DNA from 3 places in the Rhodococcus sp. X156 genome. Region 3 is predicted to be linked to each of the others. Evidence: predicted binding sites of a transcription regulator. Region 3 holds the regulator's gene; each other region holds the start of a gene.
The links. The regulator LexA, encoded in region 3, represses DNA repair genes until DNA is damaged. The targets are predictions, from matches to a motif close to CGAACANNTGTTCG.
Positions count from the first base shown of each region.

Region 1 (10,327 bases), 430 kb from region 3:
CGGTGGGGTTGGCGTTGCCCAGCCCGGGTGCCTCCAGCACCAGCCCGCGGGCGCCGGCGGCGGCGCAGGCGTCCAGCGCGGTGGCGTCCGCACCGGGGTAGAGCGCCACCACGTCCACCCGCACGTCGGCGAGGTCGGTCAGCCCGGACAACGGGGCCGGGCGCTGGGGCGGTCGCTGCACCACCAGCTCGCCGAGCACCACGCGGCCCACCGCGCCCAGCTCGGGATCAGCGAAGGGAGCCGACGCCAGGGTGTGCATCTTGCGGGTGCCGCGCGCGGCGTGCACCGCCCCGTCGAACACCACCAGCACGCCCAGGCCGCGGGCGGCCGGGTCAGCGGCCACGGCGAGCGCGTCGCGCAGGTTGCCCGGCCCGTCGGTGTTCGGCTCGTCCGCGCCGCGCTGGGCGCCGGTGAGCACCACCGGGCGGGGATCGTCGTGCACCAGGTCGAGCAGGAAGGCGGTCTCCTCGGTGGTGTCGGTGCCGTGGGTGAGCACCACGCCGTCCACGCCCTCGGCCAGGGCGGCGGCCACCGCGCGGCGGATCACGTCCAGGTCGGCCAGGGTGAGGGCGGCGCTGTTCTTGCTGAGCACGTCGCGCACCTGCACCTGCACGCCGGCGGGCAGGTCCACCCCGTCGAGCAGCTCGGCCCCGGAGACCCCGGCCACCTTGGCGCCGGTGGCGTCGGCGCTGCTGGCGATGGTGCCACCGGTGGTGAGCACCGCGACTGTGGTCACGTCATCCTCGGCTGGCCGTTGGAGGCGCTGAGCCCGCCGTCCACCGGCAGGTTCACCCCGGTGACGAAGCCCGCGTCGGGGCTGGCCAGGAAGGCGATCACCGCGGCGACCTCCTCCGGCTGCGCACCCCGGCCCATCGGGATGCGGTCGGTGAAGCGGGCCATCACCTCGTCGTTGCCGACCATGCCCTGGGTCATCTCGGTGAAGGTGAACGACGGAGCCACCGCGTTCACCCGCACCCCGTCGGCGGCGTGGTCCATGGCCAGCGCGCGGGTCAGGTTGACCACCGCGCCCTTGGCCGCGTTGTAGGCGACGTTGTCCCAGTCCCCGCCCAGGCCGGACACCGAGGAGACGTTGACGATGCACCCGCCGCTGCTGATCAGGTGCGGCATGGCGGCCCGGCAGCCGTGGAAGACGCCGTCGACGTTGGTGCGCAGCACCCGGTTCCAGTCCTCGTCGCTGGTGTGCAGCACGTCGCCGGGGGCGCCGGTGCCGGCGTTGTTCACCAGCACGTCCAGCCCGCCGCAGGCGGACACCACGTCCGCCACCAGCTGCTCCACCGCGTCGCGGTCGGTGACGTCGACCTCGGCCACCCGCACGTCGCCGTCGGCCGCGGAGGCCACCTGCTCCAGCTTGTCCCGACGGCGGCCGGTGATGGTGACGATCGCGCCCTCGGCGGCGAAGCGCTGTGCCGTGGCCGCGCCGATGCCCGTGCCGCCGCCGGTGACCACGACGACCTTTCCGGCGAAGCGGCTCATGCGGCGCCACCGGGGCGCACGGCGCTGCCCAGCTCCTCGGCCAGCGCCTCCGCCGAGGCGGTCTCGCCCAGGTCGTCCACCAGCACCGGCAGCGGGATGCACCAGTTGTCGCGGGTGGTGGTGCCCGGCACGTTGGGCCGGCGCACGGCGAGCACCGCGTCGTCGATGGTGGCGCACAGCAGCGCCGAGGGGGCCTGCGCCAGCTTCTCGTGGGCCTGCAGCACCGCCTGCTCACCGGTCATCTCCGGGCGCACGCCGAGCTTGGCCAGCATCCCGGCGCGGGCGGCGGCCAGCTCTTCGTCACTGCCCAGCACCAGTGCCTGCTGCTCGGCCATGTCGGTGCCGTCCACCAACCCGCACACGGTGGGCAGGTCGTGGGTGGTCACGGCGGACATCGCCTCGACCGGCCAGGTGGCGGGGGCGTCCTCCTCGAAGTACAGCAACCGGTAGCTGAGGATCCCGAAGTCGGCCATCGCCTCGCGGACGCCGTCCTCCACCACGCCGAGGTCCTCGCCGACCACCAGCGCCTGCGCCCGGTGGCTCTCCAGGGCGACGATGTTGAGCATGTCCTGCCACGGGTAGCGCACGTAGGCGCCCTCGGTGGGGCCCTTGCCCGGCGGCACCCACCACAGCCGGAACAGTCCCATCACGTGGTCCACCCGCAGCCCGCCCGCCCCGGCGAGGGTGGCGCGCACGCCCTGGATGAACGGCTCGTAGTCGGCCAGCCGCAGTCGCCACGGCACGAACGGCGGTGAGCCCCAGTCCTGGCCGAGGCCGTTGAACTCGTCCGGGGGAGCACCCACGGTCACGCCGTCGGCCATCACGCCCTGCCAGGCCCAGGCGTCGGCGCCGCCGCCGGAGACCCCGACGGGCAGGTCCTGCAGCACGGTCATCCCGTCGCAGGCGCGTTCCAGCTGCAGCTGCAGGTTCCACTGCAGCCACGCGTGGAAGGCCACCTCGTCGGGCTGGGCGGCGACGGCGGCGGCCACCGCGGGCCCGGCCGGGTCGTGCAGCTCCTCGGGCCAGTCGTGGAAGTCGTCGCCGTGCTGCTGGGCCAGCAGGCACCAGGTGGCCCACTCCTGCAGGGGGGCGCCCTGCTCGGCCCGCCACTGGGCGAACTCCTGGGGCTGGGCGGCGTCGAAGATGCGCCGCAGCACCGCCCGCTGCAGCGTCCACGCCGCGTCGCGGTCCAGGGTGTCCAGCGCGGCCAGCTCGGCGGCCGCGGCGTGGTCGGCGGGAGTGAGCACGTCGTCGGCGCCGGGCACCTCGGGGATGCGCAGGTACAGCGGGTTGCGGAAGCGGCGGGTGGCCGGCAGGTAGGGGCTGTCCTCCTGGGGCAGCGTGGGGGCCACGCCGTGCAGCGGGTTCACCAGCAGGAAGCCGGCGCCGCGCTGCTGGGCCCACTCGCGCACCGTGCGCAGGCTGGCCAGGTCACCGGTGCCCCAGCTGCCGCGCGCGCGGGCGGCGTAGACCTGCACGGCCATGCCCCACTCGCGCAGCGGCTCCGGGCGGAAGCAGCGGCCGGGGGAGACGATCAGCCGGCGCTCGGGTCCCTCGGCCGGGACCAGCCGGTGGTAACCCAGCGGGAGCTCACCCGCGGGGCCGCCCACGTCCAGGGTGGTGCCGTCCTCGCACACCAGCTGGCCGCTGGGCAGGGTCACGGCGTCGCCGGTGGCCAGCACCAGGGGGGCGCGCTGGTCCAGGTCGGCTGGGGGCGTGCCGATCACCGTGCGCAGCGCCTGCAGGGTCTGCTCGCTGGGGTGCTGTTCCTGGTCGAAGTCGTCCAGCCAGGTCAGGGAGATGCCCCACTCGTCGGTGCTCACCTCGGGGGAGCTCATGCCGTCACCGCCCGAACCTGGCGGCGGACAACGAGACCGGGGTTCAGCCAGGGTGCGCTCATGGGGCTGATTGTTCTCTGTCTGTGTTCAGCCTGCTCAGTGCGGTGCGGAAGAAAAGTGACACTGGTTACACTCCGCCTTGGCCTCGATGAGACGTGCCCCACTCACCAGATTGGCAGCCATGACCAAGCCGCAGCTCGACGTGCACCGTTCCGCGCAGTACTACGACTTCGCCGGCAAGGACGTGCCGTGGCTGGCCAAGCTGTGGGCGGAGCAGACGCCGGACAAGGTGTTCCTGGTGTGGGAGCCCCGCGACGGCCGCACTCGCACGTGGACCTACCAGCAGTTTTGGCAGGAGATCAACCAGGTGGCGTGCGGGCTGATCGCCCGTGGGGTGACCAAGGGCGACAAGGTCCTCATCCACTCCGACAACTGCCCGGAGATGATGATCGCCTGGTACGCCTCGGCCATCGTGGGGTCGGTGGCGGTCACCACCAACACCCGCTGCATCGGCGAGGAGCTGACGTACTTCGCCGAGCACTCCGAGGCGGTGGGGTGCATCACTCAGCCCAAGTTCGTGGAGCAGCTGGCCAAGAACGCCACCAACCTCGGGTGGTTCGTGGTCGCCGAGGACAACTCCGGCGAGGCCGCCACCGAGGAGCAGCTCGGCCACGGCCAGCCCACCTGGGACAGCCTCTACACCGAGGGCGACGAGCCGCCGGCGCGGCCCGCGGAGCCGATGCTGCCGGTGGGGATCCAGTACACGTCCGGGACCACGTCACGGCCCAAGGCCGTGGTGCACACCCACGCCAACGCGCTGTGGGGTGGACGCAGCGGATCGCAGAACGTGCTGATGACCAGCGACGACACCTACCTGGTGTTCCTGCCGTGCTTCCACGTCAACGCCCAGAGCTGGTCGTTCTGGTCGATGATGTGGGTGGGCGGCACGGTGGTGCTGCAGCCGAAGTTCTCCTCCAGCACGTTCTGGGACCTCTCGCTCAAGCACCAGGTGACGCGGGCGTCGATGATCCCGTTCTGCATCAAGGCCATCTCGTCGCAGGCGGTGCCCGAGCACTCCTACAAGACGTGGGCCACCGGGGTGAAGCTGCACGACATCGAGAACCACTGGAAGGTCACGACGTTCGCCACGTGGGGGATGACCGAGACGGTCACGCACGCCACCCGCGGCGACGTCATCCAGGACTCCCCGGAGATGAACATCGGGATCCCCTCGCCGGGCTACGAGTTCGCCATCGTGGACCCGGAGACCGGTGAGCTGTGCCCGCCCGGGGTGAACGGTGACCTGTGGGTGCGGGGGACGCGCGGGGTGCAGATCTTCCTGGAGTACTTCAAGAACCCGGAGGCGATGGCCTCCTCCTTCGCCGACGACGGCTGGTTCCGCAGCGGCGACGTGGCCCGGATCGGCGACGACGGCTACTTCTACTTCGGCGACCGGGACAAGGACATCCTCAAGGTCGGTGGGGAGAATGTCTCGGCCAGCCAGGTGGAGGGCTTCGTGCTGGGGCTGTTCGCCCGTGGGGTGCTGGAGGCGCAGGCCGTGGTGGCGCAGAAGCACGAGATGCTCGGCGAGGTGCCGGTGCTGTTCGCGGTGCGCAGCGGGCACACCACGCTCACCGAGGAGGAGATCCGCACGACGGTGCTGCAGGGGTGCGAGGAAGGCTTGGCGGACTTCAAGCGTCCGCGGGAGGTCTACTTCCTGGATGAGCTGCCCCGAGCGACGCTGGACAAGGTGGCCAAGAACAAGCTGCGTGACCTGGCCAACGAGATGCAGCCCTGAGCTAGTCGTGTGGCGCCAGGAACCGTGGGGGGTGTCGGTGCGTCGGACGGTGTGACCTGACGGGGGAGGGGTGTGTCCGATGTTGCCTGAGGATGATCGCGCGCTGGCGGAGTCGAGTGCCGCAGTGGAGCGGAGCAAGACGGAGTGGACGGCGCTGAAGGCGTCGGCGGGGCGGGGTGAGCTGCGCTTTGAGCCGGAGGCGGCGGAGCGGTGTGCGAAGGCGTGTGAGGACGCGATCGCGAAGATTGAGGGGCACTTAGCCCGCGCTCGCCGGCTTACAGCCGTGGAGGGCTTTGGCACCCCGAATGCGGGGGTCGCATTGGCTGCAAAGTTCAGTGCCAAAGGTGCTGAGGCAGTATCGGTGCTCAAAGCTCATCTGGACGTGCTTGCTGATATGCGCGACGCGTACCGGGCAGCTGGCCGTGCGTATGTCGCAACTGAGTCCGCGAACACAACCACGTTCGGCGCCGAGTGACGAGCGCAAGGGGCAAGGCCGCTCTGAGCTTGGGCGTGTGCGGGATTGCCCTAGCAGTAACTGCTTGCGGCTCAAACACGTCGACAGTGGCTTCTCAGAACGAAAGCCAAGTCTCAGACGCTCCGTTGGAGGCATCCACTGCCAAGCAGCCACGGGCGGCCGAAATCAAGACCTGCGAAGATCTGTCATCTGGAGACATCGCAGCAATGGGGCTGGATCCCGCAACGAAGAAGCCTGCGGACCTCGAAGGGCAGGTCAAGCAGTTCGGATGTCGCTGGTCCGGCGAGCACATCATCGTGGACGTGCTAACGACTACCGCAACGGTCGCCATGTACGACAGCAGGACGGACCTCAACATCGTCGGCCATCCAGTTGTGTTCGGGTTACCCTCGATTGCCTTTCAAGTTCCTAACGATCCAGGAGCGTGTTTCCTGCTGTCTGACCTCGAGGGCCGCAAGGGATTGATGGTGCTTGCGGGTATCAAGTTTGAGCACGAGGCAGCCGTCGGCGTGGATTCGTGCACGCTGGCGACACGCCTCATGGAAAGGGCGGCACCGATACTCCTTGCGCCACGGTGATGGCCTGCGGCGGCGAGCGTCCGGCAGAAGCAGGGCTGCTATTCCAGGCTCAGTAGTTGAGGCTGATGTCGTCGTTGGTGTGCGGGCCGCGGCGTGCCGTCGGGGTCGATCCAGGCCGGTGGGGTGAACCAGGGTTGGCGGTCGTCACCGATGGTGACGGCCCAGCCGTGGTGGTGGACAACGCGGTGGTGGTGCCCGCACAGCAGGACAAGGTTGCTTAGTGCGGTGTCGCCGTTGTCCGCCCAGTGCACGATGTGGTGGGCGTGGCACCAGCCTGGTGGTCGGCCGCAGCCGGGGAAGGCGCAGCCGCGGTCCCGGGCGATGAGGGCCCTGCGCAGGCCACCGGACACGACGTAGGTGGTGCGTCCGACGTCGAGCGGTACGCCGTTCTCGTCCAGGGTCATGGGGGTGATCTCGGCGTCACAGGCCAACCGTCGGGCGGCGGCGATGGACAAGGGGCCGAGGAAGGTGAGCTCTGCGGCCGGGCCATGGCCGGCGGCGAGGGCGTCGGCGCGCACGTGCAGGGTGAGGTGCGGGCGGGCGTAGCCCTCCCCGGGCACGCAGGCGTGGTCCGCGGCCCGGCCGAGCAGGTCGACGAAGGCGTCCCCGAGGCGTTTGGCCGGTGACCGGGTGTCGCGCTCGCCGTCGTCGGCGGGGCGCGGCTTGGCTAGCGGTGAGAGCACGGAGTGGGCGAGCTCGGCGGCTTCGGTGTCCAGCCAGCCGGTCACCTTGTGCAGCCCGTCGCCGCAGTCACTGATCCGCAGCTCCCGTCGTGCGACGGCGTGTTCCTCGGTGAGCTCAGCATCGTCGGGGGAGATGCGGGCGAGCAGCTCGCGACCGCGGCGATTCAGGGCCTGCGGGTCCTCGGCCAACGCCGCTTCCAATAGGTAGGTGCGGCAGGCATCGACACCGTCATCGGGTAGGTCGTCGGGCAGCTGCTGCAGCACCCGGACGATCACCTCGGCGTGCTCGCTCAGCAGGGCGCCGGAGTCCAGCGCAGCGGCCACATCGGGCAGCCGATCCAGGGCCAGGCCCAACTGCACCATTCTCGATGCCGCACCCGGGGACACGTGGCTCACGTCGGTCAGCCACCGCGCGGTGTTCGCGGCGCCCAGCTCGATTGCTGCTCCCCGCCGATCGATCTCGGTGATGGTTCGTAGCTGCAGGCCCTGAATGGCAGAGACCGTGGTTCCTAGCTCGCGGGCGAATGCGCGGAGCTCGTCCGTGCCCAGCCGCCACAGCTCGACCCCAGCGGGCTCGGCGAGTGCGACGGCGATCTCCATGTATCGAACACTAGTTCGAACCGCCGACAGTTTTGAGAAGTCAGGTGACCTCGCGCAAATCTGTGCACAAACCCGTACCTGCTGGTCAGGCTGTCCACAGGCTTTGCCAAAGCCAGCCGGCGGCGGATCTCATCGAACTAGGGTTGCACCCGCTGAGAGCGCTTCGTACCCACAGTCGTCGGAACCGTGGGCGACGTCGGCGCGTCCTACGGCAGGCGACTATCAGGAGGTCCGGCGTGTACAGCAGTCGACCGGACGGTGGTAGCGCTACTGCTCGAGAACACGTAGCACCGCAAGAATCTGGGGGGATTCAATGACCACACCGCCCGTGCCAGGGCTGCCCGCTTCATCCGGGGCAGGAGGGTCCGGCGAGATTCCGCTGCCGGGTATCTCGCTGACGCCCGTGACCCCAGTACCAGGCGGCCTCTCCCCGCTCGGGCTCGTCCAGGTGCTCACGCAGGCCGCCGGCCTGGGCGACGAGTACGGCTTCTACGCCACCCAGCACGGGGTGATCCAGGACCAGCAGGATGCGCTGGCGCACAAGGTCGGCGACGAGTTCGACCCGCTGGCGATCACCAACCCGGACAACTTCGACTCGTGGTCGCACCCGGACATGGCCACCGCGGCCGCGCAGCTGCAACCGGGCACCATGCACTCCACGGCCAACGCCTGGGGCGACATGGGCAAGGCGGTCAGTGCGGACATGGAGACGCTGGGACAGTCGATCAGCTCTGCGATCAACGGCTCGTGGTCCGGACCCGGCGCCGACCAGGCCACGGTGGCCTCCAGCGCCTACACCTCCCGGGGCGGGCAGCTCGGCGCAGCGATGATGCTGACCAGCACCAAGATCCACGAGGCTGCCGTGGCCGCCTCGGAGACCCAGGCGGCCATGCCCCCTCCGGTGGCCTACGACGAGCAGCGCACGGTGGCAGCGGCGAGCGTGAACCCGATGGCGGCCGTCGCCGACCTCGCCCAGCAGATGAAGGAGCAGGAGGACGCGCGGCAGCAAGCGGTGCAGGTGATGAACAGCCGGTATTTGCCTGTCTACCAGCAGTCCGACGCAGGCGTGCCCGTGCTGCCCCCGCCCACGTCTCCCACCGGACCCGACGCGACCGGATCCCCCGGCGGCGGCGGCTCTGCGCTCTCGGCCATTCCGGGGACGGGTGGGCTTGGCGCGGGCGCCGCGCCGGGCACCGCAGGCTCGGCGGGGTCGGCTGCTTCCGGTGCCGCAGGCCCGGGCTCAGCCGGGTACGGCGGTGGTGCGGGTGTCGGTCAAGCAGGTCTGGTCAGCACCGGAGGCAACGGCGGCTACTCGACCGAGTGGGCCGGCCAGAGCCAGGGGCAGGGCGCGGGTCAGGGTGCAGGCGGCGGCAGCTTCGGCCCGGGCAGCAACCCCAACGTGAGTGCCGCGAGCGCGGGTGCAGAGCTGCCCGGCTCCAGCCAAGGCGTGGGCGGGGCTGGTGCCGGTGGCTTCGGCACGGGTGACTCCAGTGAACGCACCCGCACCGGCGGCATCGGTTCCAGCGGCGTGGGCGGTACAGCGACAGGGACAGGTGTAGGAGTCCCCGGTGCATTCGCCGGCCCCGGCGGAGCAGGCCGTGCTGGCGGCCACTCTGGCGTCGGAGCAGGCAAGGCCGGCGGGGGCGGGGGCGCCGGCATGGGCAAGCTCGGCGGCGCCAGCGGCATCGGCGGTAGCGGCGTTGGCACGAGCGGCGTCGGAGCCAAGGGGGCCGGGGGATTCGGCGCCGGCAAGCTGGGCGGCGGTGGCAGCGGTAGCGGCATCGGGCCCGGAGGCGGCTCGGGCTCCGGTGCAGGCAGCGCGATGGGTCGCGGCGGCGCCAGCGGGATCGGGGCCAACGGCGCCACCGAGGCGATGGCCGCTCGAGGTGGCGCGGGCAGCGGGGGCGGTGCGGCCGGCCGGGGCATGGGCATGGGCGGGATGGGCGCCATGGGTGCCGGACGCGGCCAGGGCGGAGGGGACGACCTCGAGCACAACACCCCGTCGTACCTGATCACCGAGGACCATGGCTCGGAGATCGTCGGCTACCTGCCGCCTGTCGCTCCACCCGTCATCGGTGAGTAGCCCCACCAGCTGGCGGCTCACCCCGCACGAGCTGCTGACGCTGTGGCCCGTCACCGGGGTGGCCCGCTTCCCGTTCCCGCTGCAGGTCCGCGACACCACGCCCACCCTCAACGAGCGCGACCTGGCGATGCGGCACGCCACCGCCCGCCTGCAGCACGGCGGCCTGATCCGCGACGGCCGCGTGGACGCCGACCTCGAGGCGGCGCTGCGCATCCTGGCCGCGGCCCGGCTGTGGTGCACCGCCTTCGGCTTCCACGGCACCCGCACCGACGGCCCCAGCGACCTGGTGCGCATCCGCGCCGCGCACGCCGGCCGTGCCGGGGTGCTGGCGGTGCAGCTGCCCGGGCCGCAGGACGACGTCGGCGGCGACGTGCTGCTGCGCACCGTGCCCAACGCGGCGCTGGCGGAGTCGGTGGTCGGGGCACTGCCGCCGGCACCCCCGGGGCGGGAGCGCCCGGCCACCACGGCGACCGGGCCGCACGGCGCAGAAACCGCCGTGCGCAGCGCCGAGCAGCGTGAGGACCGGCGCTTCCGCGAGCTGGTGGCGGGGCCGTTCACCAGCGCCGGCCAGCTCAGCGTCACCGCACTGGCCGGCGACGGGCACGAGCACACCCGCAACACGCTGCGCTGGTTCGACCGCGAGGACGACGGCCGCTACCTGGCCGACCACACCGCCCCGGCCACCGTGCGCCCGGCCGACGCGGTCACCCTCACCGCCGCGCTGCAGTCCCAGCTCACCCGGTGCGCGGCGGTGCTCAGCTACCGCTGAACGGGCTTC
Region 1 covers NZ_CP034766.1:646,888-657,214, forward strand. Annotated here, with positions in the region: gene ELX43_RS03085 (asparaginase) at 1-736, opposite strand, end outside; gene ELX43_RS03090 (SDR family oxidoreductase) at 733-1,494, opposite strand; gene malQ (4-alpha-glucanotransferase) at 1,491-3,332, opposite strand; gene ELX43_RS03100 (AMP-binding protein) at 3,514-5,130, shown strand; gene ELX43_RS03105 (PE domain-containing protein) at 5,210-5,605, shown strand; gene ELX43_RS03110 (DUF3558 family protein) at 5,641-6,183, shown strand; gene ELX43_RS03115 (HNH endonuclease signature motif containing protein) at 6,222-7,466, opposite strand; gene ELX43_RS17725 (hypothetical protein) at 7,870-9,549, shown strand; gene ELX43_RS03125 (ESX secretion-associated protein EspG) at 9,542-10,318, shown strand; gene ELX43_RS03130 (acyltransferase) at 10,309-10,327, opposite strand, start outside.
Region 1: ELX43_RS03115 (HNH endonuclease signature motif containing protein) is a predicted target of LexA. The motif match lies at 7,471-7,484, and genes of this name have one in related genera.

Region 2 (10,327 bases), 500 kb from region 3:
TCGAGATCGACACCACGCAGCCGAACCAGGCGTGGCGTGCCGAGGTCGCCCAGAACATCGCCACCCGGGACGCCGCCGATCGCGAGACCGCCGAGAGCCAGCCGGTCTGATGAGCGTTCGGCCCGACAACCGTCTCGAGGACACGCCGATGCAGCAGGTGCGCTGCCGGGCGTGCACCGCATCGGTCACGGCACGCAAGAGCAGCTGGGACCAGACGACCATCCAGTGGCACGACGACGCGGTGGAGGCCTGCCTGGAGCGGCGGGCGGCCTCCCCGCGTCCCGGGCCCAACGGTGGCACCTTCTCCGGCTGCCAGGAGCTGCGGCAGAGCATCCGGGAGGCCGCAGTGGCCGGGACGCTGGAGGTGGTCTCCCACGAGCCGCTTCCGGTCAACCCGGAGGCAGCCTTCGCCGGTCACGACCAGGCCGCGCACTGATGCGGGTAGGCCTCGGCTCTCCCATCGTGGCGCTCTCGGGCAACCGCCCGGCGTGGGAGAGCGAGGCCGGTCCGGCCGAGCTGGTGCGGGTGGCCCAGGCCGCCGACCAGCTCGGCTACGACTTCATGACCTGCGGCGACCACGTGGCAGTGCCCCCGGGCCTGCCCCGTGGCGAGCGGTTCTACGACCCGCTGGCGACGTTCGCGTTCCTGGCCGGCCAGACCAGCCGCATCCGGTTCCTGCCGTACGTGCTGGTGCTGCCCTTCTACCACCCGCTGGAGCTGGCCAAGCGCTACGGCACGCTGGACCACCTCAGCGGTGGCCGGCTGGTGCTGGGCCTCGGGGTGGGCAACCTCGAGGAAGAGTTCGACCTGCTCGGCAAGCCCTTCGCCGACCGCGGTCCCCGGGCCGACGACGCGCTGCGGGCGCTGCGCGCGGCGCTGGGCAAGCGGGTGGTGTCCTACGACGGTCCGTACTACTCCTTCGAGAACCTGGTGATCGACCCGCACGCGGCGCAGGAGAAGCTGCCCCTGTGGATCGGTGGGCACAGCAAGCGGGCGCTGCGGCGTGCCGTGACGCTGGCTGACGGGTGGTCGCCCGCGCCGCAGGCGTTCCGCGGCCCCTCCCCGGAGCTGATGCGCCAGATGCTCGACGAGGTGGACCCGCCGGCCGGGTTCGACGTGGTCTTCACCCCCGGTGGGCGCATCGACGCCATCGGCGCGCCCGACTCGGTCGGCGAGATGCTGGAGACGGCGGAGAAGGCGGGCGGCACGCTGGTGAACCTGACGCTGCGCCACGAGTCGCTGGAGCACTACCTGGAGCAGCTCGCGGCCTTCGCCGAGCTCGCCGGCCTCCCCGGCTGAGCACCGCACCGCCGCCGGAATACCGGCGTCTGCCCGTGGTGTTGCCCCGGGCATGAGCAGCCCGCTGAAGGTAGACATCTGGTCCGACATCGCCTGCCCCTGGTGCTACGTCGGCAAGCACCGCTTCGAGGAGGGGGTGCGCCGCTACCAGCAGGCCGGTGGCGGCGAGGTGGAGGTGGAGTACCACTCCTTCGAGCTCGCCCCAGACACCCCGGTGGACTACGAGGGCAGCGAGGTCGACTTCCTCGCCCAGCACAAGGGCATGCCCGTCGAGCAGGTCCGCCAGCTGCTGGAGCAGATGACCGCCACCGGCGCCGCCGAGGGCATCACCTTCGACTACGCGGCCGTCCGGCACACCAAGACCCTCAAGGCGCACGAGGTGCTGCACGTGGCCAAGGCCCACGGGCTGCAGGTGCAGCTCAAGGAGCGGCTGCTGCACGCCTACTTCACCGAGGGCCGCCACGTCGGCCACGACGACGACCTCGCCGAGCTGGCCGCGGAGGTGGGCCTGGACGCCGCGCAGGTGCGTGCCGACCTGGCCGAGGGCACCTACCGCGACGCGGTGCAGGCCGACATCGACCAGGCCCGCGCCTACGGCATCAGCGGCGTGCCGTTCTTCGTCATCGACGGCCGCTACGGCGTCTCCGGCGCCCAGCCGGCCGAGCTGTTCGAGCAGGCCCTCACCCAGGCCGCCGCCGAGGTGCCGGCGTGACCGCGCCGTTCGAGATGGTCGGTGACGCCGGCGCGGTGTGCGTGGACGGCGTGTGCGCGCTGCCCGAGCAGCCGGAGCCGGCCGAGACCCAGGCCCGCTGAGCTAGTCGGCGGGGGCCAGGTGGCGGGTCAGGAACGCCACCTGGTGGGCCACGGTGGTGTCGAACCACTCCTTGCCGGGCCACACGTCGAAGTGGTCGCACGGGTAGTGGCGCACCTCGGCCCGGCCCGCGAAGGCAGCGGTGGCGGCGGCCTGCGGCGGGGCGCTGCGGTCGAAGTCGCCGATCTGCACCAGCAGCGGGCAGCGCAGCCGGTCAGCCTGCTTGCCCGGCTTGTAGCTGCCCAGCTCCACGCCCACCGCGGCGTCGATCTCGTTGCGCCACGACGGGCCGGCGAGGGAGAGGTAGTCCTCGTAGCAGCCGTCCAGCGACAGCGCGGCCATCTCCCCCGGCCGGCCCACCACCGGCATCATCACCGGCGCCCTGCCGACCAGGCCGGACACCCGGCTGCGCACCGCGGCCGCGCCGGAGCGCAGCAGCTCAGTGGGCTTGTGGTGGGCCATGGCGTGCCGTCCCGCGGACGTGCCGTCCACCAGCGGGGTCAGCGAGATGACGGCGGCCACGTCGTCGCGATCGGCGCCGGCGGCCAGCACGTGCCCGCCCGACAGCGACACCCCCCACAGCACCAGCCGGTGCGCGTCCACCCCGTCCAGCGCCGCGGCGGCCCGCATGGCGGCGCGGTAGTCGGCCAGCTGGCCGGTGGGTGACACTCGCTGGCGGGGGCTGCCGCCGCTGGTGCCGAAGCCGCGGTAGTCGAAGGCGAACACGTCCAGCCCCGCGGCGGCCAGCGCCTCGGCGAAGGGCTGCAGCCCAGAGTCCTTGGTGCCACCCAGCCCGTGCGCCATCACCACCACTGGCCGTCCCGCCGCGGTGGTCAACGCGTCGGAGCCGGCGGTGAAGTGCCAGGCGTCGCAGGTGGTGCCGGCCGAGGAGAAGGAGACCTGCTGGTAGCCGGCTTCCTGGCGGGTGGGGAGCTCGTGCGTGGTCATTCCGGTGTCCCTTGCTGTGTGGTCAGGTGGGTGCTCGGGTGCAGCAGGTCGGTGCGTCCGTAGATGGTGGCCAGCCAGATGGCGGCCACGGCGTCGGTCAGCGCGGTGGGGTCGGCGTCGGTGACGAAGGTGAGCCGCTCCAGCAGTCGTTCGTTGAGGTCGAGGAGCATGGTGGCCAGGGCGTCCGCGGGTGCGCCCGCGGCGGCGCGGCCCGCGGCCCGCTCGTCAGTGATCATCGCCGCGATCGGGGCGACGAACTGACGGCGGTCGGCCTCCCAGAGAGCACGGACCTCGGCCGAGGTGTTGCGGGCCTGCAGCATGGCCCGGTAGAGGTGGCGGTGGTCGCGCCCGGCGCGCACCAGCGACGCGAGCGTCCGGGTGATCCGGGTGGCCGGGTCGCCCTCACCGAGCAGCACCGACGTCGCGGTGGAGACCTCGCCGTACATCTCGTCGGCCGCGGCGGCAACGGCAGCCGCCTTGCTCTCGAAGTAGAAGTAGAACGCCGGCCGCGTCACCCCGGCCTGCTTGGTGAGGTCGCCGACGTTGACCGCGTCCAGGTCCCCGTCGGTCTGCCGCAGCTGCTCGTCCAGGGCTCGCAGCAACGCGGTCCTGCGGAGGTCGCCGGCGGCACCAGCGCGGCGGTCGGTCAGCGACCGTGCGCTCACGTGGTCCGGCCGGCGAGCAGGGGCGCGCCCTCAGCGGTGGCGCGCTGCAGCCCGGCGGGCAGCTCCTTGGTGCGCATGTCGTGCTCGTAGAGGAAGAAGTCCACCTGCTGGGTGTGCCTCGCCGAGGCCACCATGTGTCCGGTGTACTTCTGCTCCTCCGCCACGATCACCTGCTCCATCTCGGCCACCGACGGCAGCCGGTAGCGCCCGGCCGCGTAGGCCGCGACGAGGCGGGCCTGGCACTCCACGAACGGGAACAGGGTGGGCGTGGACTGGGCGAACCCGACGAAGGCGAGGTCGTCGATGCCCGGCTTGAACATCCGCTTGTACAGCGGCACGTGGTTGTCCGGCGCGCTGAGGAAGCTCTCGTCGAAGAACGGGAAGGTGATGTTGTAGCCGGTGGCGTAGACGATGACGTCGAAGTCGCTGCTGGTGCCGTCCTCGAAGTGCACCGTCTCCCCGTCCAGCAGGGTGACGTTGGGCTTGGCCACCACGTCGCCGGAGCCCAGCCGCAGCGGCAGCTCCACCGACTGGGTGGGGTGGGCCTCCATGAACTTGTGGTTGGGCTTGGGCAGGCCGTAGTCCTCGGGGTTGCCGGCGATCAGCGGCGCGGTGAGCTGGGTGAGCTTGCGCTGCCAGCGCGCCGGGATGGTGGGCGAGGTCTTGAAGTACTTGTCGGCCGGCTTGCCCGCCAGGTACTTGGGCACGATCCAGGCGCCGGAGCGGGTGGAGAGGGTGACGTCGTTCTGCAGGGTGCGCGAGGACAGCTCGACGGTGATGTCGGCGGCGCTGTTACCCAGCCCCACCACCAGGATCCGCTTGCCGGTGAGGTCCAGCGGGCTGCGCGGGTCGATGTAGTGGTGGGAGTGCATCTCCACCCCGGAGAACGTGCCGGGGAAGCTGGGGGTGCGCGGGTCCCAGTGGTGGCCGTTGCCGACCACGAGGAAGTCGAATCGTCGAGTCTCGCCGCGCCCGGTGGTGAGCTCCCAGCCCCCACCGGCGAGCCGCTCGGCGTGCTCCACCCCGTTGTCGAACTCGATGTGCTGCTTGAGGTCGAACGCCGTGGCGTAGTCCTCCAGGTAGGCCTTGACCTGGGTGTGGTGCGGGAAGTCCGGGTAGGTCATCGGCATCGGGAAGTCCCGGAAGGACAGCTGGTGCTTGGAGGTGTCGATGTGCAGCGACCGGTAGGCGCTGCTGACCCCGTTGGGGTTGCCGAACGCCCAGTTGCCGCCGATGCGGTCGGACATCTCGAAGCAGGTGTACGGCACGCCGTAGTCGCCGAGCATCTTGCCCGCGGTGAGACCGCTGATGCCGGCGCCGATGACGGCGGTGGTGGGACGGGACACGTGTCCTCCTGGAGGTGAGCCGCAGCCGGCCCTGGGCGGGAAAGATGGTGCGCAGCAGCCGGAGTGAGGCTGGTCACAGCAGAACCTAGGTCGAATTGTGACGTGCGTCAACTATTGCTTACAGACGTCAGGGCGGCCGGAGGCGCTGCGCGGCGCCCGGGGTGCTCGGGCAGGGCATCACACCCGCACTGGTCAGCGTCCGGTCACTGGCCCGATAACTGTCGGTGGTTCGAACTAGTGTTCGACTCATGGACATGGCCGGTGCCCTCGCAGACCCCACTGGGGTGGAGCTGTGGCGCCTGGGGTCGGACGAGCTGGTGACGTTCGCTCGCGACCTCGGCACCGCCACCTCTGCCATTCAGGGCCTGCAGCTACGAACCATCACCGAGATCGATCGGCGGGGAGCAGCAATCGAGCTGGGCGCCGCGAACACCGCGCGGTGGCTGACCGACGTGAGCCGCGTGTCCCCGGGTGCGGCATCGCGAATGGTGCGGTTGGGCCTGGCCCTGGATCGGCTGCCCGATGTGGCCGCTGCGCTGGACTCCGGCGCCATCACGGTGGACCACGCGGAGGTGATCGTGCGGGTGCTGCAGCAGCTGCCCGACGACCTACCCGGTGACGGTGTCGACGCCTGCCGCACCTACCTGCTGGACGCCGCCCGCCTGGAGGACCCCCAGGCATTGGGCCGCCGCGGTCGCGAGCTGCTCGCCCGCATCTGCCCCGACGATGCTGAGCTCACCGAGGAACAAGCCGTCGCACGCCGGGACCTGCGCATCAGTGACTGCGGCGACGGGCTGCACAAGGTGACCGGCTGGCTGGACACCGAAGCCGCCGAGCTCGCCCGCTCCGTCCTCTCTCCCCTGGCCAAGCCACGATCGGAAGAAAACGGAGAGAAGGACCCCCGCTCACCCGCCCGACGCCTCGGAGATGCGCTCGTCGATCTGTTGGGGCGCGCGGCCGATCACGCCTGCGTGCCCGGGGAGGGCTACGCCCGCCCGCACCTCACCCTGCATGTCCGCGCCGACGCCCTCGCCGCCGGCCATGGCCCGGCCGCAGAGCTCACCTTCCTCGGACCCCTGTCCATCGCCGCCGCCCGCCGATTGGCCTGCGACGCCGAGATCACCCCCATGACCCTGGACGAGCACGGCGTCCCACTCGACGTCGGCCGCACCACCTACACCGTCTCCGGCAGCCTGCGACGCGCGTTGATCGCCCGCGACCGCGGCTGCGCCTTCCCCGGCTGCGGCCGACCACCAGGCTGGTGCCACGCCCACCACATCATCCACTGGGCGGACAACGGCGACACCGCACTAAGCAACCTGGTTCTCCTCTGCGGGCACCATCACCGGGTCGTGCACCACCAAGGCTGGTCCGTAGCCATCGGCAAGGACCGCCAACCCTGGTTCACTCCACCGGCCTGGATCGACCCCGGCGGCACCCCACGACCGTCGCACCAGCGAAGACCACAGCCTGCTCACCCACCGGGTGATTACAGGGGGGCGGCCTAGCCGGGAAACAGCCAGGTGAGGCTGGGCCGCGCCGCCACCGCGTACTCCGCGCGACCGGTGGCCCGCGCGTGGGCGAGATCCTCCAGCGCGGCGCAGCGGGCGTAGAAGTAGATCCGCGGCATCGCGTCGCCGCCCAGGTCGCCGTAGCCGTCCAGCACCTCGTCCAGGAAGCGCGGCCCGAAGTCGCGGAGCAGCCGGGACAGGTCGATGGCCGGGTCGGTGATCGCCGCGTCGGACCAGTCGAGGATGCCGGTGAGCTCGCCGCCGTCGGCCAGCAGGTGCTCAGCTCCCAGGTCGTTGTGGCACAGCACGGGGTGCTCCGGTGGATCAGGCACGGTGGCGTGGAGGAGGTCGAGGTGCTCGACCGGACCGTGCAGGTCGGCCAGCCACTCCACCCCCGGATCGATCTCCCGGGGGACGAGACCCGCCACCGTCGCCGCGTTCACCCGGTGCAGCCTCCGCAGCGCCCGCGCGAGGGTCGTCGCACTCCCCTGCGGCGGCGGCTGCCCCAGCAGCGGGGCTCCCGGCAGCAGCGGGTAGGCCAGCACCGCAAGCTCGGCCTCCACCAGCACGGGGCAGGGCACCGCCACCCCCAGGTCGGCCGCCGCGAGGACGGCGAGCAGCTCGCTCTCGTGGGTGACGTCGACGTCTCGGCCCACGCGCACGGCCAGGTCGCCGGCCCGAAACACCACGTGGTCCAGACCGTTGCCCCAGGGCGCCGGCGGAGCCCACCGACCGAGGCCGTGCCGCCGCAGCGCCTCGCTCGCTCGGTCCAGTGGCGTCGACACTCGAGACCGACCCCTTTCCCGCACGGTCCGAGAGACCACCGTGGCACGGCCGCACCGGGCTGTCCAGCGGTTGACCGCGACGCCATGTCAGCCGGTCAGCGGGCCATTTCGGGTATTCGTTCCAGGGTGCTATGGCTTGGTGCCGGTACCTCGCGACAAAGCTGGCGTTGATAACGTCCGCACTGTCCGACAAGGGTGGGTTTGCCACGTCTGCGAAGAATCACACCGTGGACGGCCTCGCAGCCCACCGACACCTGCCGCGACCCGACTCTGTGACCACACCGGAGGGAACGGGTCCGAGCTCGAAGTTGATGAAGGAGGTGGCGTGTGCCTGATTCAGGTTTCACGCAGCTCAGCGTGGTGGCGATCGTCGGCCTCCTGGTGTTCTTCTACGGTGGCACCTTCTGGGTCTCGCTGCGCATCGGAAAGCGCGAGGAGAACGCCGACGGGTACATGACCGCCGGGAACAAGCTTGGGTTCGGCATCTCGGCCGCGAGCATGACCGCCACGTGGATCTGGGCGTCGTCGCTGTACGCCTCGGCCACCTCCGGCTACACCTACGGCATCTCCGGTCCCATTCACTACGGGCTGTGGGGTGCGCTGATGATCCTGTTCATCTACCCCTTCGGACGCCGCATCCGCGCGGTGGCGCCCAAGGCCCACACCTTGGCCGAGGTGATGCGCGTGCGTCACGGTCGCTCCAGCCAGCTGATGCTGGCCGGGTCCAACGTGGTCGGCAGCGTGATCAGCCTGATGTCGAACTTTCTGGCCGGCGGAGTCCTCATCTCCATGCTGTCGCCGTTCAACTTCATCCAGGGTGTGTTCATCGTCGCCGGCGGGGTCCTGCTCTACACGCTGTGGTCGGGCTTTCGGGCCTCGGTGCTGACCGACTTCATCCAGGTGGTCGCCATGCTCGGCGCCGTGGTGGTGATCGTGCCGTTCATCTTCTTCGCCGCAGGTTTCCCCGCCGCGTTCGAGAGCGGCGCAGGCAACCTCACCGCGCAGCAGGGCAGCTTCTTCTCCAGCGACGCGTTCCTCAACCAGGGCGCCCCCTACATCGCCGCGGTGCTGGCCTACGCCATCGGCAACCAGACCATCGCGCAGCGCTTGTTCGCGGTGCGCGAGAACCTCATCAAGCCGACCTTCATCACGGCGACCATCGGCTACGGCGCCACCGTGATCGGCGTCGGCATGCTCGGGGTCCTGGCGCTGTACCTCGGGATCGAGCCGATGGACGGCGACGTGAACAACGTGATCCCGCAGATGGCCATGAGCTACCTGCCGGCCGTGCTGCTGGCGGTGTTCTTCGTGATGATCATCGGAGCGCTGTCGTCCACAGCGGACTCCGACCTCGCCGCGCTCGCCTCCATCGCGATGGCTGACGTCTACGGCCAGAACCTCGCCGGCAAGAAGGGCGCGAACCCCCGGACCATGGTGCTGGTCGGCCGCACCACGATGGTGGTGGCCACCGCGGTCGCGGTCGCGCTGGCGAGCCTCCAGCTGAGCATCCTGGACCTGCTGGTCTTCGTGGGCGCGCTCTGGGGGGCGCTGGTCTTCCCGGTGATCGCCAGCTTCTACTGGGACAAGGTGACCAACCGGGCCTTCACCACCTCGGTGCTCGCCGCACTTGCCGTCTTCCTGCCCATCCGATTCAGCTGGGTACCCGTGAACGGTGCGGTGGGGCTGCTCACCGACGTCCTCTCCGTGGTGGGGATCGGTGTGGTTCTCGGCCTGATGGCCTTCGGGTTCTTCGGCCTGCGCGTCGCACAGGTGGTGGCCGTGCTGTCGGCGCTGGTCTCCGCCCCGTTCGTGCTCGGCTTCTTGCACGACTACGCCACGCTCAGCGCCTCGCTGGCCGCGTACGCCGTCAGCACGCTGGTCTGCTTCGGCATGTCGGTGCGCCAGCGCACCCGCTTCGACTTTGCCCTGATCGCCGAGGGCACCGGGGACTTCGATCCTTCCCGCGCCGACCCCTCCCGCGCCGGCCCCTCCACCACGGCACCCACGACGGAAGGAACCCGCGCATGAGCACCGTTGCGCTCACCCTCTACATGCTGGTCTGGCCGGTCCTGGTTGCCGGCGTGCTGTTCGTGATCAGCAGGGCGTTCCTCCGGGACTACCTGGAGGCACGGCGCGAGGGTCGCGACATGATCTGACCCCCACCGGGAGCGTCAGTCCTGCTCCGGGCTCTCGGTCGGACGACGGCATGGGCAGCAACAGCATGTACGTCAGCATGGCCTGGATCATGGCGGGCTTCCTGATCATGGCGGTGTTCCGCGGCGGAGCACCGGAGCTCACGCGGCCGCGCCAGCGCCTGCCGCTGCTCGCCGGCTGGTCGGTGGGCATGGCCCTGTGGCTGTGGTTCCTGTTCGACGTCCTCATCGGCGCGGTCAACGGCCACGCCTGGGAGCTGACCGGTGTCGGCTCGCTGACCATCTTCGCCATGGCGCTGGTCACCGGGGCCTTCACCCGCACGTTCGGACTCGCCGCGATCGTCCCAGTCATGCTGGGTGGTGTGCCTGCCTCCGGTGGTGGCTTGTCGGTCTACTTCGACGGGCACGTTGTCGGCGGCAACCTGCTGGTGATCGTGGTCTGGGGTGTGGTCGGTGTGCTGCTCAACCTGGCGGCCGACCGCTGGGTGGCGCACCGCGCGAAGCGCCACGGCGACGTCACCACGATCCCCGCGGGCACCGGCGTCCCACAGCCGGCGGTCACCGTCTGAGCCGAGGCCATTGACGCTGATCCCATTGACACTGCCGCTCCCCGCAATACCGTGGCCCTAACCAACAGGCAAGGAGCCGGTCATGGTGTTGCGGGTAGTGCAGTGGGCCACCGGTTCTGTGGGACGAGCCGCGATCGGGGCCATCGTGGCCCATCCCGAGCTCGAGCTGGTCGGCTGCTGGGTGCACTCGGCGGACAAGCACGGCTGTGACGCCGGCGAGCTCGCCGGCCTCGACCCGCT
Region 2 covers NZ_CP034766.1:1,574,174-1,584,500, reverse strand. Annotated here, with positions in the region: gene ELX43_RS07475 (Rieske 2Fe-2S domain-containing protein) at 1-110, shown strand, start outside; gene ELX43_RS07470 (ferredoxin) at 110-436, shown strand; gene ELX43_RS07465 (LLM class F420-dependent oxidoreductase) at 436-1,299, shown strand; gene ELX43_RS07460 (DsbA family oxidoreductase) at 1,352-2,011, shown strand; gene ELX43_RS07455 (alpha/beta hydrolase) at 2,114-3,058, opposite strand; gene ELX43_RS07450 (TetR/AcrR family transcriptional regulator) at 3,055-3,723, opposite strand; gene ELX43_RS07445 (NAD(P)-binding domain-containing protein) at 3,720-5,069, opposite strand; gene ELX43_RS07440 (HNH endonuclease signature motif containing protein) at 5,318-6,577, shown strand; gene ELX43_RS07435 (phosphotransferase) at 6,574-7,365, opposite strand; gene ELX43_RS07430 (sodium:proline symporter) at 7,819-9,393, shown strand; gene ELX43_RS17980 (putative transporter small subunit) at 9,390-9,521, shown strand; gene ELX43_RS07425 (hypothetical protein) at 9,572-10,087, shown strand; gene ELX43_RS07420 (dihydrodipicolinate reductase) at 10,170-10,327, shown strand, end outside.
Region 2: ELX43_RS07440 (HNH endonuclease signature motif containing protein) is a predicted target of LexA. The motif match lies at 5,300-5,313, and genes of this name have one in related genera.

Region 3 (10,327 bases):
CCGCTCGGCGGCGGTGGCGATCTGCATGAGGCAGCCGGGGTTGGCCGTCACCAGCAGCTGCGCCCCGGTGGCGAGGACGGTGGCGGCCTTGCGGTCGCCGAGCTCGTCGGCCGTGGCCGGGTGGAGGACGTTGTAGACGCCGGCGGAGCCGCAGCAGGTGGTGCCGTCGGCGATCTCGCGGACCTCCACCCCCGGGATCTCGCGCAGCAGCGTGCGGGGCTGCGTGCGGACGCCCTGGGCGTGGGCCAGGTGGCAGGCGTCGTGGTAGGCCACCGACAGGTCCAGGCGGTGGCGCGGAGCCACGGTGCCCAGCTCCGCGAGCAGCTCGGAGACGTCGCGGACCTGGTCGCTGAGCAGCGCGGCCCGCTCGGCGTAGCGGGGGTCGTCGCGCAGCAGGTGGGCGTAGTCCTTCATCTGCGAGCCGCAGCCGGCGGCGTTGACCACCACGTGGGTCACCTCTGCGGCCAGGAACGTCTCGATGAGCGCGCGGGCGAACCGCAGGCCCTCCTCCTCCCGGCCCAGGTGCTCGCTCAGCGCTCCGCAGCACTTCTGCCGGGCGGGCGTGTGCACCTCGCACCCCTCCGCGGCCAGCACCCGGGCGGTGGCGGCGTTGACGTCGGGGAAGAACACGCTCTGTACGCAGCCGGTGAGCATGCCGACCACCGCCCGCCGCGGTCCCACCGCGGGGGTCACCTCCGGAATTCGCTCCATCGGGGCCAGGGGTGGGGCCAGCGACTCCATCACCCGCAGCGACGGCGAGACCCGGTCCAGCAGCCCGGAGCGGCGCAGCACCGGGGACAGCCCGCTGCGCTGGTAGGCGCGCAGCGGCCCGCGCAGCAGCCGCAGCCGGCGCGGGTAGGGGAAGGTGCGGAAGATCAGCCCGCGCAGCAGCCGGTCCCGCCACGGCCGGGTGTGCCGCCGCTCCACCTGCGGACGGACCGCCCCGATCAGCTTGTCGTACTGCACCCCGGAGGGGCACGCGCTGACGCAGGCCATGCAGCCCAGGCAGGCGTCGAAGTGCTGCACCCGCGCCGGGGTCATCGGCTCGCCCTCCAGCCCGGTCTTCATCAGGTGGATGCGGCCGCGCGGGGAGTCCATCTCCTCGCCCCAGAGGGTGTACGTGGGGCAGGAGGGCAGGCAGAAGCCACAGTGCACGCAGTCGCCGACGAGCGCCTCCGAGGGCGGGTGGTGGCCGTCGAAGGCGGAGGTGGGCTGGGCGTCCTGAGGCGGGCTGGTGGGCTGGTAGCCCACCACCGGCACACCGAGGGACACGTTCTCGGCCATCAGGTACCTCCTGGTCCCCGTCCGGGCGCGAGGGTGTGGCTGGGGTCGAGCTCGTTCTTCACCCGGTGCATCAGCCGCAGCAGCGCCGGCTCCAGCGGGCCCCACACGTCCAGCTGGTGCCCGGCTGGCGCGCGCAGCACCAGGGCGGAGCCCTCCACGGCGGTGCACGACGCGCGGGCGGCGTCCAGCAGCACCGGTGCGTCGGCCCCCGTGCAGCCCACCTTGAGCACCCCCACCCCGACCGACCCGCGCACCTGGTGGGCCAGTCCCGGCGCGGCCAGGGCGTCGAGCACGGCGGGCAGGGCCGTGGGCGGGTGGGCCAGCTTGAGCAGCACCTCACCGTCCGGCAGGGCGCCCCAGCCCGGGGGAGGGGTGTCGGCGACGACGGAGCGGACGCCGAGCAGCTGGGCGACGGTCTCGGCGCGGGCGGCCAGCCCTGCGGCCACCCCCTCCAGCTGCACCGCCACGGTGGTGGCGCCGTCGGGGTCGCGGTGCAGCTGCAGCGCGGTGGGGCTGACCTGCGAGCCGCGCACCGCGGCCAGCGCGGCCGCCGCGGCGATGCTGCCCGGCGCCGGGGTGCTCACCCAGCACACCGCCTCGGGCAGCGGGCGCAGCCGGAACCAGGCGTCGGTGAGCACGCCGAGGGTGCCGCGGGAGCCGGTGTAGAGCTTGCCCAGGTCGTAGCCGGCGACGTTCTTGACCACCTTGCCGCCGGAGCGGGCGACGGTGGCGTCCCCGGCCACGGTGGTGGTGCCCAGCATCAGGTCGCGGACGGTGCCGTGCTGGTAGCGCTCCGGGCCGGAGAGGTCGGCGGCCACCAGCCCGCCGATGGTGCTGGTGGGCAGCGGTGAGCTCACCGCCAGCCGCTGTCCGTGCGGGGCCAGGGCGGCCTGCAGGTCGGTCAGCCGCGCGCCGGCCTGCACGTGCACCACCAGGTCGCCCGCGGCGTGCTCGAGCACGGCGTCCATCCGACCCAGCTCCAGGTGCACGTCCACCGGTGGGCCGGACAGCCAGTCCACGGTGCTGGCCCCACCCACCGGCAGCACGGTGGCGTGGGCCTGCCCGGCGGCGCGCAGCACGGCGGCCACCTCGTCGGTGTCGGCCGGGCGAGCGGTCAGCCCGTGGCCGAGCGCTCCGCCGGGGCGCACGTGCTCCGCGCCCACCGCGGCGACCAGTGCCTCGGCCAGCCGCTCGGGGTCGGTGGCGGCCGAGGGGCCGGCGCTGGAGACGTCGCTAGAAGACATCGGCGATCCCTGCCTCCACCAACGGGTGCGCCCGCGTGCGGCGCCCGGGCACCTCCCCGCACAGCCGGGGGGTGGGAAAGACCTTGCCCGGGTTGCTCAGCGCCTGCGGGTCGAAGGCGCACCGCACCCGCTGCATGGTGTCCAGGTCGGCGGCGGTGAACATCTTGGGCATGTGCTTGGCCTTGTCGGCGCCCACTCCGTGCTCGCCGGTGATCGACCCGCCGTGGTGCAGGCAGAGGTCCAGGATGCCGCCGCTGACCTCCTCGGCACGCTCGGCCTCGCCGGGCTTGGCGGCGTCGAAGAGCACCAGCGGGTGCAGGTTGCCGTCGCCGGCGTGGAAGACGTTGGCCACCCGCACGCCCGCACTTTCGGCCAGCTCGCGCATGGCGGTGAGCACCTCCGCCAGCGCGGTTCGGGGGATGACGCCGTCCTGCACGATGTAGTCGGGGCTGATGCGGCCCACCGCGGCGAAGGCGGACTTGCGGCCCCGCCAGATGAGGGCGCGCTCGACGTCGTCGGCGGCCACCCGGATCTCGAACGACCCGTTGTCCTGGCAGTGCTGCTGCACCGCGGCGAAGGTGTGCTCGACCTCCGCGGCCGGACCGTCCAGCTCCACCACCAGCACCGCACCCGCACCGTCGGGGTAGCGGCAGTGCACCGCCGCCTCGGCGGCCTCGATGGCGAGGGCGTCCATCATCTCGATCGCCGCGGGCACCACCCCGGCGCTGATGATCGCCGACACCGCGGCCCCGGCGGCGTCGGTGGAGGGAAATCCCGCCAGCAGGGTGCGGACCGTCTCCGGCGTCCGCAGCAGCCGCACCACCAGCTTGGTGGCGATGCCGAGGGTGCCCTCGCTGCCGACGAACACCCCGCGCAGGTCGTAGCCGGGGCAGTCGCGGCTGCGCCCGCCCAGCATGAGCAGCTCGCCGTCCGGGGTGACCACCTCCACCCCGAGCACGTGGTTGGTGGTGAAGCCGTACTTCAGGCAGTGCGCCCCGCCGGAGTTCTCCGCCACGTTGCCGCCCACCGAGCACACCTGCTGGCTGGACGGATCAGGGGCGAAGTACCAGCCCAGCGGACCGGTGGCTCGGCTGACGTCGAGGTTGATCACCCCGGGCTCCACCACGGCCAGCTCGTTGTCCACGTCGATCTCCAGGATGCGGCGCATCTGCGAGGTGACGATGAGGACCCCGTCCGCCCGCGGCAGCGCCCCGCCGGAGAGCCCGGTGCCCGAGCCCCGGGCCACGAACGGCACGCCCAGCTCCACGCACACCCGCACGCAGTGCTGGACCTGGGCGGCGTCGGTCGGCAGCGCCACCACCGCGGGGGTGACGCGGTAGTGCGCCAGCCCGTCGCACTGGTAGGTGCTCAGCCGGGTGGGGTCGGTGAGCACGCCCTTCTCGCCCAGCCCCGCGCGCAGGCGCTGCGCCAGCACGTCCACGTCCACCGGTGGGTGCTCGGGCGGCACCGGTGCCTGCTCCACCTCGGTGGTCATGGCTGCTCACGGCATCCGGGCGTAGGCGGGCAGGGTGAGGAACTCCGAGAGGTCGCTGCTCAGCGCCATCTCGGTGAACAGCGCGCGGCCCTGCTCGTAGCCGCCCTGCTGGTAGGCGTCCTCGCCCACGGCCTGCTCGATCTTGGCCAGCTCCTCGTCCACCAGCTGCTGCACCAGCTCGGTGGTCACCTTGGCGCCGCTGGAGAGCACCACGTCGTTGTGCAGCCACTGCCACACCTGGGTGCGGGCGATCTCCGCGGTGGCGGCGTCCTCCATCAGGTTGAAGATCCCCACCGCGCCCTGCCCTCGCAGCCACGCCGAGAGGTACTGGATGCCCACGCTGATGTCGTTGCGCAGCCCCTCCTCGGTGGCCTCGCCCGGGGTGGAGCGCACGTCCAGCAGCTGCTCGGCGGTGACGTGCACGTCCTCCCGCGTGTTCTCCAGCTGGTGGGGCCGCTCGCCGAGGACCTCGGTGAACACCTCGGTGCACAGCCCCACCATGTCCGGGTGTGCCACCCAGGAGCCGTCGAAGCCCGCCCGAGCCTCCCGGGTCTTGTCCTCGGTGACCTTCCTGGTGGCGTTGGCGTTCACCTCCTCGTCGCGGCGGGAGGGGATGAACGCGGCCATGCCGCCGATGGCGTGCGCGCCGCGCTTGTGGCAGGTGCGCACCAGCAGCTCGGTGTAGGCCCGCATGAACGGCGCGGTCATGGTCACCGAGTTGCGGTCGGGCAGCACGAAGTCGGCGCCGCGGTGGGCGAAGCACTTGATGGTGCTGAACAGGTAGTCCCAACGTCCGGCGTTGCAGCCGGCGGAGTGCTCGCGCAGCTCGTGCAGGATCTCCTCCATCTCGAACGCCGCGGGCAGCGTCTCGATGAGCACGGTGGCTCGGATGGTGCCGCGCGGGATGCCGAGGGCCTGCTGGGCGTGCAGGAAGACGTCGTTCCACAGCCGAGCCTCGAGGTGGCTCTCCATCTTGGGCAGGTAGTAGTAGGGGCCCTGGCCCAGCTCGACCTGCTTGCGGCCACTGGTCACCAGGTACAGCGTGAAGTCGAACAGCGAGCCGGAGACCTCCTCCCCGTCCACCAGCACGTGCTTCTCCGGCAGGTGCCACCCGCGCGGACGCACCACGATGGTGGCCAGCTCCTCCGCCGGGCGCAGCGCGTAGCTCTTGCCGCCCTCGGCGGTGAAGTCGATGGTGCGGTCCAGCGCCGCCCGCAGGTTCAGCTGGCCCTGCACCATGTTCGGCCACAGCGGCGTGTTGGCGTCCTCGAAGTCGGCCAGCCACACCTTGGCGCCGGAGTTCAGCGCGTTGATGGTCATCTTGGCGTCGGTGGGGCCGGTGATCTCGGCCCGCCGGTCCACCAGCCCCGGCGCCGGCGGCGCCACCGACCAGCTGTCGTCGCTGCGGACGTCGGCGGTCTCGGCCAGGAAGTCCAGCGTGCCACCGGCGTCCAGGTCGGCCTGGCGGCGCTGGCGGGCCTCGAGCAGCTCGCGTCGTCGGGGGTTGAACCGGCGGTGCAGGTCGGCCAGCAGGCCCAGTGCCTCGTCGGTGAGCACGCAGTCGAAGCCCTCCTGGCGCTCGCCACGGACCTCGATGCCGGTGGGTGCTGCGGTGGCCATGGCGTTCCTCCGCACTCCGCAGGACGGAATCAAGCCGCTGATGCATCACGACGGTAGGACTGGCCTGTGACCTGCGCAACAGCAGCGATGGCCGGGGCGCGAACCTAGGATGAGCGCCGTGGACTTCGCCAAGGGGCACGGCACCCAGAACGACTTCGTGGTGCTGCCCGACGTGGACGGGATGCTCGACCTCACCGCCAAGCAGGTGACCGCGCTGTGCGACCGGCGCCGCGGCCTGGGCGCCGACGGCGTGCTGCGGGTGGTGCGCGCCGGCGCGCTGGAGGAACCCCTCGCCGAGGGGGTGTGCGCCGACGACTGGTTCATGGACTACCGCAACGCCGACGGCTCCATCGCGGAGATGTGCGGCAACGGCGTCCGGGTGTTCGCGCACTACCTGCGGGCCACCGGCCTGGAGCCGCGCGACGAGTTCGTGGTGGGCACCCGAGCCGGCGCCCGGCCGGTGGTGGTGCACGCCGGCGACGGCGCGTTCGGCGAGGTGACCGTGGACATGGGCCCGGCCCGGGTGCTCGGCGGCGGCACCGCCGCCCTGGCCGGGGAGCTCTTCGGCGGCGTGGCCGTGGACCTGGGCAACCCGCACCTGGCCTGCGTCACCGACCGCGACCTCAGCACCTTCGACCTGAGCACCCAGCCCGGCTTCGACGCCACGCTCTTCCCGCACGGGGTGAACATCGAGCTCGTCAGCCCGCTGGCCGGGGGCGAGGTGCACATGCGGGTGCACGAGCGCGGGGTGGGGGAGACCCGCTCCTGCGGCACCGGCACCGTCGCCGCTGCGGTCGCCGCCCTCAAGGTCGCGGGGGCGAGCACCGGGGACGTGGCGGTGAACGTGCTCGGCGGACAGGTGCGGGTGAGCATCTCCGAGCACACCAGCCACCTGCGCGGCCCGTCCGTGCTGCTGGCGCACGGCAGCATCGACCCGCACTGGTGGGCCGCCCCGGCATAGGTTCTGCCCTGGGCATATCTCAGTGGGCAATCATCGCGTTCCGTGGGACCATGGACGTTGTATGACGAACTCATCCACGTGGGACGACCACGACACAGATGCCCCCATCGACGCCGCTGCCGCGGACGGTGCCCCCTTCGACGAGGTTCCCCTCGGCGAGGCCGAGTCCCCGGACGGCGCCTCCGGAGACACCTTCTCCCCGGGCCCCGATCACGACCCCTCGGTCGGCGAGATGCAGCTGCAGGAGCGCACCTCGTTGCGCCGCGTCGCCGGGCTGTCCACCGAGCTCACCGACGTCACCGAGGTCGAGTACCGCCAGCTCCGCCTGGAGCGCGTCGTGCTCGTCGGTGTCTGGATGCAGGGCAGCACCGCCGAGGACGCCGAGCTGAGCCTGGCCGAGCTGGCCGCGCTGGCCGAGACCGCCGGCTCGGAGGTGCTCGAGGGCCTGGTCCAGCGGCGCGACAAGCCCGACCCGGCCACCTACATCGGCTCCGGCAAGGCTGCCGAGCTGCGCGACATCGTGGTGGCCACCGGCGCGGACACCGTGATCTGCGACGGCGAGCTGACCCCGGCGCAGCTGAACGCGCTGGAGAAGGTGGTCAAGGTCAAGGTGGTGGACCGCACCGCGCTGATCCTGGACATCTTCGCCCAGCACGCCACGTCCCGCGAGGGCAAGGCGCAGGTGGCGCTGGCCCAGATGCAGTACATGCTTCCCCGCCTGCGCGGCTGGGGTGAGTCGATGTCCCGGCAGGCCGGCGGTGCCGGCGGCAGTGCCGGCGGGGTGGGTCTGCGTGGACCTGGTGAGACCAAGATCGAGACCGACCGGCGACGCATCCGCGAGCGGATGGCCAAGCTGCGTCGGGAGATCAAGGGCATGAAGCAGGCGCGCGACACCAAGCGCGACAGCCGCCGCCGCAACGAGGTGCCCAGCGTGGCCATCGCCGGCTACACCAACGCCGGCAAGTCCAGCCTGCTCAACGCCCTCACCGGTGCCGGGGTGCTGGTGCAGAACGCGCTGTTCGCCACCCTCGACCCCACCACGCGCCGGTCCGAGCTGGCCGACGGTCGCGAGTACGTGCTCACCGACACGGTGGGGTTCGTGCGGCACCTGCCCACCCAGCTGATCGAGGCGTTCCGCTCCACCCTGGAGGAGGTCGCCGACGCCGACCTGCTGCTGCACGTGGTGGACGGGTCGGACCCGCAGCCCACCCAGCAGGTGGCCGCGGTGCGCCAGGTGCTGGTGGAGGTGGCCGACGAGCGCAAGACCGGGCTGCCGCCGGAGCTGATCGTGGTGAACAAGGTGGACGTGGCCGACCCGGTGGTGCTGGCGCAGCTGCGCAACCTGATGCCGGACGCGGTCTTCGTCTCCGCCCACACCGGGGAGGGCATGGACGAGCTGCGGCAGCGGCTGGTCGAGCTGATGCCGCACCCGGAGGTGGAGGTGGACGTGCTCGTGCCCTTCACCCGCGGTGAGCTGGTCGCGCGGGTGCACTCCGAGGGGGAGGTGCTCGAGGAGACCCACCAGCCCGAGGGCACGCACCTGCGGGCGCGGGTGCGTGCCGACCTCGGAGCGGCGCTGGTGGAGTTCGCCAGCCCGCAGGTGCCCGCCTAGAGCTTGCGCATCACCGAGACCACCTTGCCGAGCACGGTGGCCTCGTTGCCGGGGATGGGCTCGAAGGCGGCGTTGTGCGGCATCAGCCACACCTCGCCGTCTCGGCGCTTGAACGTCTTGACGGTGGCCTCGCCGTCGATCATGGCGGCCACGACGTCACCGTTCTCGGCGACGTTCTGCTGGCGCACCACCACCCAGTCGCCGTCGCAGATCGCCGCGTCGATCATCGACTCGCCGACCACGCGGAGCATGAACAGGGTGCCGTCGCCCACCAGCTCGCGGGGGAGGGGGAAGACCTCTTCCACCGCCTGCTCGGCCAGGATGGGGCCACCGGCGGCGATGCGGCCCAGCACCGGCACAAAGGTGGGGGTGGGCATCTGCTGCAGCACGCTGCCGCCCTCACCGGTGGTGGCCGCAGCCGCCTGGTTGGCCAGGTCCTCGGGCATCCGCACGTCCACCGCCCGCGGGCGGTTGGGGTCGCGTCGGAGAAACCCCTTGCGCTCCAACGCCTTGAGCTGGTGGGACACCGATGAGGTGGAGGTGAGGCCGACGGCCTCGCCGATCTCGCGGACGCTGGGCGGGTAGCCCCGCACCTCGACCGAGTCCCGGATCACCTCGAGCACCTTGCGCTGGCGCGGCGTGAGGCCGGCGGCGGCGGCCGACAGGTCGGCGGTCTCCTCGGCGGTGGCACCCGGAGCGGCACCCGCCGTGGTCGGGGCGCCGGGAGTGTGGCTGCTCATCGTGTGATGCCTCCTGTGGGGAACCGCGAGTGGTCCGGTGCTCTGCGACGAGGCCGCGCGGGTGTGCGTCCACCTGCGGAACTTCGCCAAAGTGCGGTGGTGTTCTGGTGATTCGAACTTAGTCCTGCAGCAGGTGACATTCAAACACCTGTTCGATCAACACGCCGACAGCTCTCGATTTTGTCGGTCGCCCCTGGTAGACATCGACCAGACGTTCGAATCGAACGCCTGTTCGACACGGGAGGTTGACATGCTCGATCTGGCTGATCGCCGCTCCACCCTGCACCGCGCGGGCGTTCGCAACGCACACCCACGTCTCGCTGGCTCACGTCTCACTGACTCCCTGCTGGTTGACCCGCGACGCCGCGCCGACCTGTTCGAGCTCGAGCGTGAGCTGCGCTCGCTGGGCTCCCTGCGGGCCGGGGACGCTGGGGCGGCGCGCACCGTGGAGGCGCCCCGGCGCACCCGCCGTCCCCGCGAGGTCGCCCGCCGCCGCCCGGCTGGGCGCCTGGTCGAGTACGGCACCGCCCCGCTCCGCCGGACGGCCTGCACGCCGCGGGTCACTCGGCCGTCCCCGGCTCAGGTGCGCCTGCGCCTGGTGGTCACCGGCGCCGTGCTCGCCGGCGCGCTCGCGCTCGGCGTGCTCGCCGTGGTGACCCTGGGGGGAGGCGGCGACGCCCCCATGCCCACGCAGACGGCCGTCACCCAGGTGCGCGCCGGGGAGAGCCTGTCCGCGGTGGCGGTGCGCTCGGCCCCGGGGGTGCCCGCGGCGGCCATGGTGCAGCGCATCGTCGATCTCAACGCCCTGGACACGGTCGCCGTGCGCCCCGGCCAGTCGTTGGTCGTGCCCGTCGGCGGATGACGCTGGACACGTGCTGGCGCCGTCGACCCCGCCGGACTGCTGGTGGCACACCGTCTCCGCGAGGCGGACACGCCGATCGGGCTGGGGAGACACAAAATCCGTTGCCGATGGCTTGCATCGGGGCCTAGTGGGGATTACGGTCATGACCACAACATCTAGTAGTTACATAGATGTGGTTAGTCCACAGGTTGGGGTCCCACTGTGTAGGGGGATCCACAGGTTGTCCACGGATCCGTCCACACCCACGCCCTAGCTTGGCGTGCTCCGACGGCCTGCGGGCAGCGGGGCTTGTCGTCCGAGAAGGGGATGTCGTGCACTGTCCGTTCTGTCGTCACTCCGACTCTCGCGTGGTCGACTCGCGCGAGGTCGAGGACGGCCAGGCCATCCGCCGCCGTCGCGCGTGCCCGGAGTGCGGGCGGCGCTTCACCACGGTGGAGAACGCGGTGCTGTCGGTGGTCAAGCGCAGCGGCGTCACCGAGCCCTTCAGCCGCGACAAGGTGATGGTGGGC
Region 3 covers NZ_CP034766.1:1,076,177-1,086,503, forward strand. Annotated here, with positions in the region: gene ELX43_RS05145 (heterodisulfide reductase-related iron-sulfur binding cluster) at 1-1,284, opposite strand, end outside; gene ELX43_RS05150 (FAD-binding oxidoreductase) at 1,284-2,528, opposite strand; gene ELX43_RS05155 (FAD-linked oxidase C-terminal domain-containing protein) at 2,518-4,023, opposite strand; gene aceB (malate synthase A) at 4,030-5,643, opposite strand; gene dapF (diaminopimelate epimerase) at 5,762-6,604, shown strand; gene hflX (GTPase HflX) at 6,837-8,216, shown strand; gene lexA (transcriptional repressor LexA) at 8,213-8,956, opposite strand; gene ELX43_RS05180 (LysM peptidoglycan-binding domain-containing protein) at 9,207-9,818, shown strand; gene nrdR (transcriptional regulator NrdR) at 10,130-10,327, shown strand, end outside.